Regions from separate parts of the Paenibacillus polygoni genome, predicted to be linked through region 3. Evidence: riboswitches for the same ligand, from Rfam matches in the RefSeq annotation. Region 3 holds a riboswitch; each other region holds the start of a gene.
What was found. Region 3 has a riboswitch for cyclic di-AMP ahead of QPK24_RS05470 (hypothetical protein). Riboswitches for the same ligand answer to the same signal wherever they lie in the genome.
Positions count from the first base shown of each region.

Region 1: it holds a riboswitch for cyclic di-AMP, as region 3 does, so the genes downstream of both, QPK24_RS00155 (resuscitation-promoting factor) here and QPK24_RS05470 (hypothetical protein) in region 3, are expected to answer to the same signal.
Region 2: it holds a riboswitch for cyclic di-AMP, as region 3 does, so the genes downstream of both, QPK24_RS17095 (C40 family peptidase) here and QPK24_RS05470 (hypothetical protein) in region 3, are expected to answer to the same signal.
Region 4: it holds a riboswitch for cyclic di-AMP, as region 3 does, so the genes downstream of both, ehuB (ectoine/hydroxyectoine ABC transporter substrate-binding protein EhuB) here and QPK24_RS05470 (hypothetical protein) in region 3, are expected to answer to the same signal.

Region 1 covers NZ_CP127162.1:36,388-39,538, reverse strand. The annotation lists gene rnmV (ribonuclease M5) at 1-545, opposite strand, end outside; gene QPK24_RS00155 (resuscitation-promoting factor) at 712-1,914, opposite strand; cyclic di-AMP (ydaO/yuaA leader) riboswitch at 2,186-2,402, opposite strand; gene QPK24_RS00150 (TatD family hydrolase) at 2,592-3,151, opposite strand, start outside.
Region 2 covers NZ_CP127162.1:3,560,427-3,563,577, forward strand. The annotation lists gene modA (molybdate ABC transporter substrate-binding protein) at 1-560, shown strand, start outside; gene modB (molybdate ABC transporter permease subunit) at 573-1,238, shown strand; cyclic di-AMP (ydaO/yuaA leader) riboswitch at 1,598-1,731, shown strand; gene QPK24_RS17095 (C40 family peptidase) at 1,736-2,593, shown strand; gene QPK24_RS17100 (cell wall hydrolase) at 3,015-3,151, opposite strand, start outside.
Region 3 covers NZ_CP127162.1:1,143,278-1,146,428, forward strand. The annotation lists gene QPK24_RS05455 (urease accessory protein UreF) at 1-13, opposite strand, end outside; tRNA gene QPK24_RS05460 (tRNA-Leu) at 344-426, shown strand; gene QPK24_RS05465 (glutathione peroxidase) at 478-969, opposite strand; cyclic di-AMP (ydaO/yuaA leader) riboswitch at 1,335-1,555, shown strand; cyclic di-AMP (ydaO/yuaA leader) riboswitch at 1,616-1,818, shown strand; gene QPK24_RS05470 (hypothetical protein) at 1,965-2,378, shown strand; gene QPK24_RS05475 (HAD family hydrolase) at 2,581-3,151, shown strand, end outside.
Region 4 covers NZ_CP127162.1:2,165,476-2,168,626, forward strand. The annotation lists gene QPK24_RS10400 (hypothetical protein) at 286-639, shown strand; cyclic di-AMP (ydaO/yuaA leader) riboswitch at 1,348-1,491, shown strand; gene ehuB (ectoine/hydroxyectoine ABC transporter substrate-binding protein EhuB) at 1,839-2,693, shown strand; gene ehuC (ectoine/hydroxyectoine ABC transporter permease subunit EhuC) at 2,695-3,151, shown strand, end outside.

The DNA.
Region 1 (3,151 bases), 1.1 Mb from region 3:
CACAATCCTTTTTGTTCAATTTGCTCAAGTGCATTTACAAACTCTTCACGACTAATCTGAAACATCGTTAGTCTTTTATATAGCTGTTTTCCGTTACAATAACCGATTCCCAAAATGTTACCAAGCTCCATACGCCGAGCAGAAGCATCTGGATGTACAATAAGACCTGCTTCGATCAAGTCCTGCCAGTCAATAAGCGGCTTAGCTGCCTCATACGCTGTATGAGCTCTAGATAATGCCTCACGAATCGCTTCCGGTGAAGCATTCTCAACACCAATATCGCCTTTACGAGTTGCATCTTTTTCTTTTATGAAAGCATGACTTACCCCGGGAATTTTATTCGCTATTATTTTACGAATGCGTTCTCCAGCATGATCAGGATCTGTAAGTACAATTACACCCCTTCTCTGCTGGGCAAGTTCGATTTTTCTCAAAATTTGAGCATTAATAGCAGAGCCTCCCGTTTCAATGGTATCTGCATCTACAGCCCGTTTAATTGCTACAGTATCATCTCTGCCTTCAACGACAATAATTTCTTTAATCATGACCGCTTGTCTTCCTTTCTAAACAAAAAGAGAAGAGGAAAATTTCCTCTTCTGCATGTAAGAGGCAAACGATAGACCTGTGGTCTAAACTTCCGTTCACCTTATATAGCATCACCGAATCATGTTGTTAATACTATAGCATTAGTGATGCATTGTAAATTATATTTTAGTTCAGTTCCGGCTTCACAGGACCGATGACATACACGGTTTTTCCCTTTTTACGGCCAAAAGTTAAGGCTTGATCCAGACTGTCATAATAGACATCTATTTTATTTCCTTTAATAGCACCGCCGGTATCTTCAGCACGGCGGAAGCCGACGCCTTCAATATACACCCACCATCCAAGTGGTATCACATTCGGATCAACCGCAATTGTGCGACCTTCTTGTACACGAGTACCGGATGCTGTCTTTGTTCCTATGCCTTCTTCTTCTGAAGAATACGCAGTCATAGAAACATTATTAAGTACTTTTTTCGCTTTGAAAGAAACGCCGTCTTTCGTTATTGTATCACTGCTTGAAGAAGAGGAAGATACCTTCTTCACTTTATCTGATAAAGACTTGCTACTTACATTTGTTGTACTAGCTGCTGCCACAAGTGTCTCAGGCTTAGGTTCAGGTTTCGGCTCTGGCTTTTTCTTGGACCCGACTGCAATGACTTTATCAACACGATTCTTCGATACGGCCTTGTCTGTCATTTTCTTGGATACAAGCTCCCCATCTTGGAACACTTTCTCGATGGTTTGAACCATCACACCTTCTTGCCCATTTTGTATTACGCGGTTATCCCCTTTGTACAAGCTAGGGTCAGCAGTTTTGATTACTTTATAAGGAATCGCAACTTCTTGTTTTGCCGTTTGTTTCGTTACCCGGACAATTTTAATATTAAGATCTGCTTTCACCGCAGTGTCCACAGAAGGATATACTTTATCATCTTCTGATACCTTCACGCCCTCATTTTGAAGCGCTTCCTGGACTGTATCCTTTGTCGTATAAATTTGTTCCGTTTTTCCATCTGCTGTTACGTTTACGGCAACAGCTCGTTTAATAGTAACTCGATCTCCATCTTGGATTGCTCCATTCAGCGGCATCGAAATCTCATCATGGGGGCTTACTGTTATTGCATGCTCATCCAGCACTTCATTAAGCATACCCTCACGAGTTTCCAGCGTTTGGACCTTTCCATCCACGACTAGTGAAATTTCCTTACCTCCCTGACTGTAAACAATAAGAGAGACCATAACTAACAGTGCGATTGAGAAGATTGCGACTAATATCATTTGACGCAGATTCTCATGCTTCCATCGCAACGCGTAAGACTTGCTGGATGATGGTGACTCATGGGTCTCCTCTGGTTGGAAATTTCCCACTTACTCCGTCCTCCTTCGTAGTCCCGCCGTCAAGAGTAATGCATGATTGTATTTTGACGCGACTATAACATTTGTATACAGAATCAGATTGCTTCTGTTTCTGCACCATGTGCCACTCTTCGCGGCATGATGTTTCCTCCTGTTAACCAACAGTATGACGAGGTTGTAACTTTTATTCTCCTAAAACAAAAAGCCAGTAGAGAGTTTATGAGGAGCTCTCTCATGGCTTCCGGATAGGATCATAAAAATAACCGGAAACATCATACGCGAGTTTACCTCTTTATACGCTTACGGAGTTAGCTGTCGGATTGGGACGCAAGAGTCGCCCTGGATCAGGTCATTAGCTCATGGCTAGTGCCTTTTCCTTCACCCCAAGACTCAAATTGAAATCAAATAGGATGGTCTAAATTAGAAAGCTAAACGCTTGTAAGACCACCTTATTGGTTCCCCCGTTCTTCTATTTTCGAAGAATTCAGCGAGAATAACACACGCAGTGAATATTTCAACATTTCACTGAAACGATGATATCCTGTTTGTATGCATGTTGTAAAGCGGTATTCAAGTACGTTTTTCTAAATAAATGGTTAAAACTTTGTAATAAACAGGTAAAAATCCTTCCAAAAAGGTGAATCGCTCTTATTTACTCACTATTTCATCTGTTTTTCTCCAAATATGAATTATATTCCAAATAGTTCCAGTGCATTTCGGGTCGTAATCTCCCCGATTTCCTCAACAGATACCCCTTTTAGAGCTGCTGCTGCTTCTGCCACAAGTGCAACATGTCCTGTTTCATTTCGCTTTCCGCGATAGGGATGCGGAGTCAGGTAGGGAGAGTCTGTCTCAATCAATAATCGATCCATCGGAACTTTGGCAAGTACCTCTTTTGGCTGTTTGGCATTCTTGAACGTGATAGGTCCCCCAAATGAAAGATGGAAACCCATATCAAGACACATTTGTGCCGTTTCCCAGCTTCCTGAAAAAGAATGCATAATACCGCCGACCTCATGGGCTTTTTCTTCTCGCAAAATTTTTACGATATCCTCATGAGCATCTCGATTATGAATAATAATCGGCATCTTAATTTCTCTAGCAAGTCCAATTTGACGACGTAAAACTGTATGTTGAACTTCTTTTGGAGATGTGTCCCAGTGATAGTCTAGTCCAATCTCCCCGATTGCTACCACTTTCTCATGCTCACACAAAGAAGCGATCCACTCTAGGTCTCCATCCTTCATTG
Region 2 (3,151 bases), 2.4 Mb from region 3:
AGCAAATAGAACAAGGTGCTCCCGCCGATCTCTTTCTATCCGCTGCGGAAAAGAATATGCAGACTCTGATTCAAAACCATCAGATCCTGGAAGGTTACTCTGAAACGTTGTTAACAAACGAACTTGTGCTAGTGTCCGCCAATAACAGAGAGTTTGATATAACATCTGAAGCGGATCTAACGAATTCGGAAGTAAAAGTTGTAGCCATCGGTATTCCAGAGAGTGTTCCTGCTGGGAGTTATGCTAAAGAAGCATTAGAAAAACTGGGCTTATACGATAAACTGCTTCCGAAGATTATACAGGCTAAAGATGTGCGTCAAGTAGTACAGTATGTTGAGACAGGTAACGCTGACGCAGGTTTCGTATATAAAACAGATGCTGTTCTATCTAAAGTCAATATTGTACATACGGTTGATTCAGAGCTTTATGCACCCATCCATTATCCAGTGGGTATTATTCAAGCAAGTAAACACATCAAGGAGGCCAAAATATTCTATGAATTCCTTACATCCGATGAGGCCAAGACCCTATTTCAGAAATATGGGTTTAAAGGTCTTTAGATAGAAATGCCTATGATTGATTGGAATTTATTCTGGGCACCCGTCCGATTGTCACTAATGATCGCATTGCTATCAAGCATGGTAACGATCATTGTAGGAAGCTTACTCGCAAAATGGATGTCTAGAAAAACATTCCGCGGAAAGCTAATTCTTGAAACTGCGTTCATGCTGCCCATTGTACTGCCTCCTACCGTTGTTGGATTTTTGTTACTTGTTCTTTTTGGCAGAAACAGCTTTGTGGGTACAATAATAGAGCGCATATTTGATGCTCCTCTGCTATTCACATGGTGGGCAGCCGTTATTGCTTCAATTGTTGTATCTTTCCCCCTTGTCTATCAAACGATGAAAGTGGGATTTTCGTCTGTTGATAGAGAGCTTGAAGCAGCCGGCCGTTCCATCGGTGCAAATGAATGGCAAGTCTTTCGCTATATTACACTTCCTCTTGTATGGCCTTCTCTTATGACCGCCTATATACTTGGATTCGCTCGGTCGCTGGGGGAATTTGGGGCTACACTCATGATTGCAGGCAATATCCCAGGAAAAACGCAGACTGTACCCACTGCTATATATATCGCTGTAGACAGTGGGAATACAACCATGGCATGGGTATGGACCGTCTCTATTATTGTTATTTCTTTCCTCCTTTTACTAATAACAGGCCGTACTAAAACGACATAAAATGATAACAGCTTTGTAATGATCAGCCCAACAACCCGTGATTTCTAAAAATACGGGTTGTTTTTTTGTTATAATCTTACCAACGAACTAGAAAATAAAGGGTATTATATGAAATAATAGATAAATATTTTGTAACAAAAATAAGAAAATTAATAATTTTGGTTACAATATTGTAACCAAAATTATTATTTCAATTCTTTCGAATAGTGATAAACTACCCCCTTTAAAGGAACTTAACCTATCTCCATAAGTATATAACTAAATATTCTGCCAAGTTTTAGTGTGCAAAATATGAATCAATGGTTACAACATTGTAACATTTGATGCTTTTTTTATTATATATTAGTTACAGTTGATTAATATTAATAAAGCCGAATCTACTAATTGGTACGGGGGACGATTTACATACTTGGGGTGAATGGATGATGAAGATCCTAGAGTACCTTCTACTCAAACCCGTCAACTAACCTCGGAGGCTAATGGAGGAATAAATAAGAATGAAGAAATTTGGTAAATGTATGTTATTAACTACTCTGCTTGGAGCAGGCTTAGTATTTGGGAATTCACAAGTGGATGCATCTTCTTCAAGTTCAAATAGTGTCAATGTACAGCTTAATGATAGTCTTGTTAATTTCGAAGATGCATCTCCTTTTTTAGATAATAATGCTAGAACGCAAGTTCCATTGCGTAAACTTGCAGAAGAAATGAATTATACCGTAAGTTCCTCTAAATCAGGATCTACTACAACGGTTACTATTAAAAAAAATGGAACTACAATTAAAATCAAAACAGGTTCCACAACAGCAACAGTTAATGGAAAAAGTGTAAGTCTTGATACTCAAGTATTTATTCGCGACAGCCGTACATACGTTCCACTTCGTTTTGTATCCGAAGCTATGGGTAGTGACGTTGTTTGGAAAAAAAGCTATTCTCTTGTTATGGTAAGTACTACAGGTAAAACATACAGCCCGATTCTTGTAGGGAATGATCATGTAAAAGGAACGAGCATTGTTCAAGAAGCTACCAAATATATAGGTACACCTTATGTATATGGAGGTTCTACTCCAAGCGGATTTGACTGCTCTGGTTTCGTGAAATATGTTTTCGAGAAACACAACGTATCCCTTCCGCGTACAGCTGCTTCCATGTATAACACCGGAACTTCTGTATCAAAGAGTAATCTGAAACAAGGCGATCTTGTTTTCTTTAATACAACAGGTACTGTCTCTCATGTCGGCATCTACGTTGGAAACAATAGTTTCATTTCTGCCACTACTTCCAGTGGTATTAAAATCGACAGCCTGAGTAACACTTACTGGGGTCCTAAATATGTAGGAGCAAGAAGTGTACTTTAATATAAGATTAGAATGATAAGAAGACATTCACTCCGCGTGTTGGAGTTGAATGTCTTCTTTGTCTTAGAAGTTTCTTACGGTGACTTCGGGTTGTACCCTGCTTTCGCTTCCAGCACATTGATTTGAAGGTGTGGAGATATGGGAGTATATTGTTCCTTTGGGGTGTAGTAATGTCCTACAGTGCCGCCTGAGGGCTCAGAACCAGGGTTTATTGTTATCTAATCATTTGCGATCACTACCTCTCATGATATGCGCTATATACAGTCAAAAAAAGGTACGGTCCCTCAATTACTTTTGAGGAGCCGTACCTTTTCTTTATGAGAGATCTTTATCAGGCATCTTTATGAGAACTCTTCATTAGAGGTCTTTATTAGTGACACTCTTTTAGAAGAATTCATTATTTCATCTCTAAACTGAATCCCTATTTTGTGAATACATGATTTCCTATTGTTTTTATAATAGGTCGTGCTTTACTCCAAGCCGATGTGGCAATCTTCGGATTGTAATAATAGAGCGCTCCCCCTGTTGGATCTTCCCCATTCAGCGCACGCTTTGCTG
Region 3 (3,151 bases):
TTCCTCGGTTCATTCCGTTCGCCTCCCTGTGGATTGTGGTGATGATGGAATTTGATAAAAAGAAGAGATCGATAAGTGTGTTATATGTGTGTTATGTTTTTAAGTTTTCCGCTGTATTTGATACCTATTTTGACATATAAAAACCATAAAAGTCAATATAAATCTCTTCTTTTATTATTATATGTTATGTAAATTAACGTAAATTTGACGTAAAGGGAATGTTTAGTTCCTTGTTTTATGTTTTTGTGATGTAAAAAAAATTTTTATGTTTTTGTCTTTACATGATATAGGTTTATGTGTATAATATATTTTGTTGGCACGAAAATGTTGCTGAACAAGATGCGCGGTCGTGGTGGAATGGCAGACACGCTATCTTGAGGGGGTAGTGGGTGTATACCCGTGGAGGTTCGAGTCCTCTCGACCGCATCAGACAGAAGAGACCTTGAAGTTATAACTTCAAGGTCTCTTTTTTTGTTCTTATATCCCTTGGTGTGATAAGAGCTTTGCGATATCCGCTTCAATTTTGTCCGGGGTTGTCTGTGGACTGTATCTTTTTACAATGTGGCCTTCTTGATCTATAAGAAATTTAGTGAAGTTCCATTTGATCGCTTTCGATCCTAGAATGCCAGGTGCCTTAGTCGTTAAATATTTGAAAAGGGGATGAGCATCTTCTCCGTTTACATTTACTTTCTCAAACATAGGGAAACTGACACCGTAATTCATCTGGCAAAATTCAGCGATATCATCACTTGTCCCTGGTTCTTGATTTGCGAATTGATTACTTGGAAAACCGAGTATTTCGAAAGACTGTTGATTGAATTTATCATAAAGTTCTTGCAGCCCTTTGAACTGCGGTGATAATCCGCATTTGCTGGCGGTATTCACGATAAGCATCACTTTACCTTTATAAGCTGACATATGAAGTTCTTGACCTTTTATGGTATTAACATGGTAATCATAAATGGACATTGATTAACCCACCGCCTCATCTTTTTCTTCTTATTATAAGAGAATAGACAAGCCGTTTACAATATTTTCTACAATTAAATTTTAAACAATTAATAAAGGGAGTTAACCAATGTGAGTCAACCATATACCTTGTCTTTTTAAGATTTAAACAAAATGCATGTAATCCTTAGCTACATAGAGATTAGAGGAAATGGAAGCCTTATTGTTTTGTTTTTTAATAGAATTTAGATGAATATGACGTAATATTGACGGAATTGAGCTCTAGAATACCTTTACACCGTTCTGCTTCGGGTGTATGATTCATATCGTAAATCTTGAGCACAAAGAAAGACGAGTTACATTTTATAAAACAATAGAAATTCTCATTACTATGCTTGCTGAATTTTCGTCTTGATGTATTCAAACGAAAAACGGGGGAACCAATGATAGCAGGGCTGCTTGGATCGGTGTAAGAGCTGGTTCTAGGAACTTTGTTGGGGTGAATCTTTATTCGTCGAATGACAGTTTCATTCGGGTGTGTAAGGAAGGGCGACTCTCATCGTCCGAATCCGACAGCTAACCTCGTAAGCTAATAACTTGAGAGAGGAATGATGAATCTTGTGATCGTTTATCGACCGCAGGGGCGCTAACCCTCTGTGGTTTTTTATTGTTTTCTACGCTGAATTTTTAGATTCATCTATTAATTTTTAGGTGGGTCTTTGATAAAAACGGGGGAACCAAACGGGAATGAACATTCGGAAGATTGTTTATTCCAAGGGGTGAATTTCCGGGTCGTCAGGCCGGGAATAGGGCAACTCTCTCTTGTCCGAATCCGGCAGCTAACCTCGTAAGCGTATATAGGGAGAGGCAGCAGAACCGTGAGCACCTAAGAGGAGAATTGGGAATTTTCGTGATTCCTTATTTTCCTATTTGGGTGGGAGAGCGCCGGCATGCCTTCATGATGTAAATGGTGTTCTTTTTTTTGTTGTCTTTTCAATCATAGGGAGGCTTACACAATGAATAATGAAATCATTCTGGTTACTGCACCTAATGAAGCAGCTCGAAATTTTATAAGATTACTTATGTACAAAAAATTGTCCTTTGCGGTTCTCACGAATAGCGAACAGGAAGAAAAAAAGGTTAGAAAGCTTGGAGTGCAGCATATTATCCGTATGGATACTGCGTTTGCTCATAAATGGGCACTGCCCGATGCAACCGTAGGACGGATATTTTTGTTTGAGAACAGCATGAATTTAACCTGTCGCTTTCTGCAAATATGCAGACCATGGACACAAAAACCAATAACGATTATTACTCAACAGAATCATCCGCGCGGTGTATACCGGGGGATGGGAGCGAATCATATCGTTTTCACTATCAAGGGTGAAGTCGGATTCTTGTTGAACGAAGAACGAGCTGCTGTTAATTAGAATGTTTTTCGTCCTGAAATGATAAATAAAGAATTTGTTTTACATCTATTGATGTAGCAGGGCAGGTATCCTTGCTATGATTGCGGAACAAATCTTGCATTGCTATAATGGTCAGATAAGATATACGTAGTGTGAGACTCATGATCATCATGGGTCTTTTTTATATGGAAGATCATTGTAACTTGAAAGGTTGAGACAAGAGATGGGAATGTGGTCTGACGTAAAGTGGCTTTTTTTTGATGTAGGGGACACGCTTGTCGATGAATGGATACCGGTGGACCATATTATGAATCAGTTTGTTGAGCGTGCTGCAGATCGAGGTTATTCCATTACGATTCAGGATGTGAGGGAGAAGTTTATTGAAAGCTACTCTAATTTTATTGACTCTCCCATGCAGTATGCGATCTCTCAGTTGATTGAGAAGGAAGAGGACCGGGCTTATATTCGGCCTAGGCTGAAATATCGTAAAGAACTGGAGACTCCCTACCCAGAAGCTAAAAAAATTCTTGCTCAGCTTGGAGAACATTACCGGATTGGCATTATTGCGAACCAAAGTCCAGGTACGGCTGAACGGCTTCATCAATATGGTTTTAGTTCTTATGTTGATGTTATTGCTTGTTCTGCAGAGCAAGGACTAGCTAAACCGGACGTTAGACTGTATGAATATGCTTTGGAAAAGGCAGGATGTGCTCCTTCGGAAGCAATAATGATTGGGGATCGGATTGATAACGATATTGTTCCTGCTAAATTACTCGGGATGAAAACCATCCGTA
Region 4 (3,151 bases), 1.0 Mb from region 3:
AACACGAAATTCAACCGTGTAAGTCGTTGCGCTAATAGGAAACGATAGTTGAACATAAAGGGTTTCACATATTAGTCATGACTAATATGTGAAACCCTTTAATATATCTATCTTTCTTAAATTAAGGTCTTGATAAACTGAGAAAATAAAGTTGTAGACTGGCGGTGTGCGTTAAGCTAACGGGCAGAGCTTAGACTTTTAAGGATAAAAGAGGTTTTTGTCGTATTATATGTAATTATGGGTTGTAAAATTAAATGAATTATTTGAAAATGGAGGATTCAAAATATGGAACGTAAAATTCAATTAATGGAAACCTACATAAATATCGACCTTGGAAACTCACCCTTTTTAAAATTAGATAAAGGGTTGCAAATTCCATACTCTTCAATTAAGGGAATAACAACAGGTAGACCGATACCAAATGCTTTTAAACTATATGGTGCTTTATTAGGAGGAATGAGAAATGGGTTATTTAGAGCAAAGGGTGGTTATCAACTGCACTTTTTTGAAAATGAGCTTAAAACTCTTCATTTAGATTTGAATAGCTTTCAAGTTGGTAAGTTCAAAATATCGAAGTTGATCATTGGTGTTGAAAATCCTGAAGAAATAAGTAAAAATATTTCCGAAAGAGTGAAGTGATAATTTGTTGATGAACTGTTCTTTGAACTAACGGAGAAACGATAGTTCAAGAAGAAAAAGTAAGCAACCGATCAATAGACCGGTTGCTTTTTCTTTAAGATATTGGGCAGTTCAACATGATTTTACATCACTTCTTGTTTGCAACCATTCTTCTCTCAACTCGTTCATATTTATATAATACTTAACATGGAGGAAGTCATTTTGAAAAAAATGTTTGTTTTACTCGTGTTCCTACCCTGCAGTTTTCATTTATTATGGAGAAGGCTTAATCATAATTAGTTTTGAACCCCAGATCGGATGAGATGAAAATGTACTTCTGATCAGCTGCTCGGCTTCTTCACATGCACGTTGTATGAGCAGTTCACCAAAAAGCATCATCCTCTTTCATTGAAGAAACGTTCCTCCGAACAGCAATAAACAGTTTCTAAAAAGAAATTTATTAGGCTGGATTTTGGTCTTTTTGACCCGAATTCTAAAGCGAATAAAAAGACGTAAAGTAGAGTCTCCTTTTATTATTCTTCTCCTTCAATAAATGCTTGCTATATAGCTGAATTCTCTCTGTTTATAGTTTGTCTAATACAACGTTTAAAATGACGTAAAAGCACATGAAAAATTCAGTTATTATCCAATATTTAAACCTAGTTAAAACAATTGATTATCACCAAAAATACTCATAACTGGTTTGACATTTCCAAAATATCCCTTTATTATGGACTCACGCTTAGTTTTCAGGAAGCACTTTCTGGAGAGCGGGGGAACCAGTTTTCAGGGGCGAGTCACATGAATCCATGTGTAGGGTACCATCTTACCCGAGTCCGTCAGCTAACCTCGTCAGCAGTGGATGGGTCCTTTAATACATACATAATAAATTCACATAACAAAGGCCCTTTATTCATTAATTATAGGGGCCTTTGTCTTTGTTTACTGACCCCCTGCTGGCGGAGCTATGTCTTCATCCCCTGTTTGGAGGTCTTTTTTCGTTTACTGAGGCAATGCTTTCCAAGGGTACTTATTTTGACAAGTGAAGATGTGCTTGAGTTGGAGGGGAGGTACGGAGCACACTTGGGTCAAGTTTTCTGTTTCAAGTAAGCAGATAAAGACATTTTCGAGTGTTAAATCCAAGTAAAAATGTAAGTTTACTTGGTCTATTAGTTGTGTCATTTTTTAAAATCTAGAAACGGAGAAAGGTTGTGGAATGCTTGAGAAAAGTTTTTGTTCTAGTGATGTCCTTGATCTTCGTAATATCTCTAGCGGCATGTAGTGGAAGTGGAAGTCCGCTGGACGAGGCGATCGAGAGAGGTTATATCACCGTAGGATTTGCAAATGAAAAGCCATACGCATACAAAGAGGCTGATGGAACACTAACAGGAGAAGCCGTTGAAATAGCCCGTGTAATTCTAGAGCGGCTCGGCGTGAAGGAGATGAGAGGTGAGCTGACAGAGTTTGGTTCATTAGTAGCCGGCTTGCAAGCTAAAAGGTTTGATCTTATTACAGCGGGAATGTTTATTAATCCTAATCGCTGTTCTGCAGTCTTATTCGCGGACCCGGAGTATAGCATTGGAGAAGCACTTGCAGTTAAGCAGGGGAATCCGCTAGAACTTGTAAGTTACGAAGGTATCGCGAGTAACGGGGAAGCAAAAGTCGCTGTCATGACTGGTGCCGTTGAAATCGAGTATTTAGAAAAGTCTGGTATTCCCTCGGATCGCATTATTCAAGTTCCTGACCAAGCTTCAGCTATAAGCGCACTTCAAGCTGACCGGGTGCAGGCTATAACGATGACGGGGCCATCACTTCAGGCAATGCTCGAATCGGCCAATGATAATAAAATTGAGCGTGTTGCTGACTTCACCCAACCTACAGTTGATGGTGAGAGTGTTCGCGGATATGGGGCGACAGCTTTTCGTCAAGCAGACACTGAATTTCAAGAGGCATATAATGCAGAACTTCAAAAAATGAAAGACTCAGGCGAGTTACTCGAAATATTGCAAAAGTTTGGATTCACAGAGGATGAGCTTCCAGGCGATATGACAGCTGCTGCGCTTTGCGGAGAATAACATGCCGAATTCATGGATTGATTTTCTTCCTTCGTTATTAAAAGGAGCGGAAATCACGATCTTGGTTGCTTTTTTCTCATCCATATTAGCAATCATCGTGTCCTTTATTGCCGGTTTACTCAGGCTATCGAAACTTTGGATTCTACGTACCATTTCAGCGATTTATGTTGAGGTCTTTCGCGGAACTTCCCTGCTGGTTCAATTATTCTGGTTATACTTTGCTCTTCCATTTATCGGTATTGAACTTCCGAAGATGTTAGCAGCTATTCTTGCCATAGGACTTAACTTCGGAGCATACGGATCAGAAATCGTCCGAAGCGCAGTGCTTGCAGTTCCGAAAGGACAGACGGAGGCTGCTATAGCACTAAATATGAAACCCTGGCAAAGGTTATCTCATGTCATTCTTCCTCAAGCTTCACTACAAATGCTGCCGTCTTTCGGGAACCAGATGGTGGAAT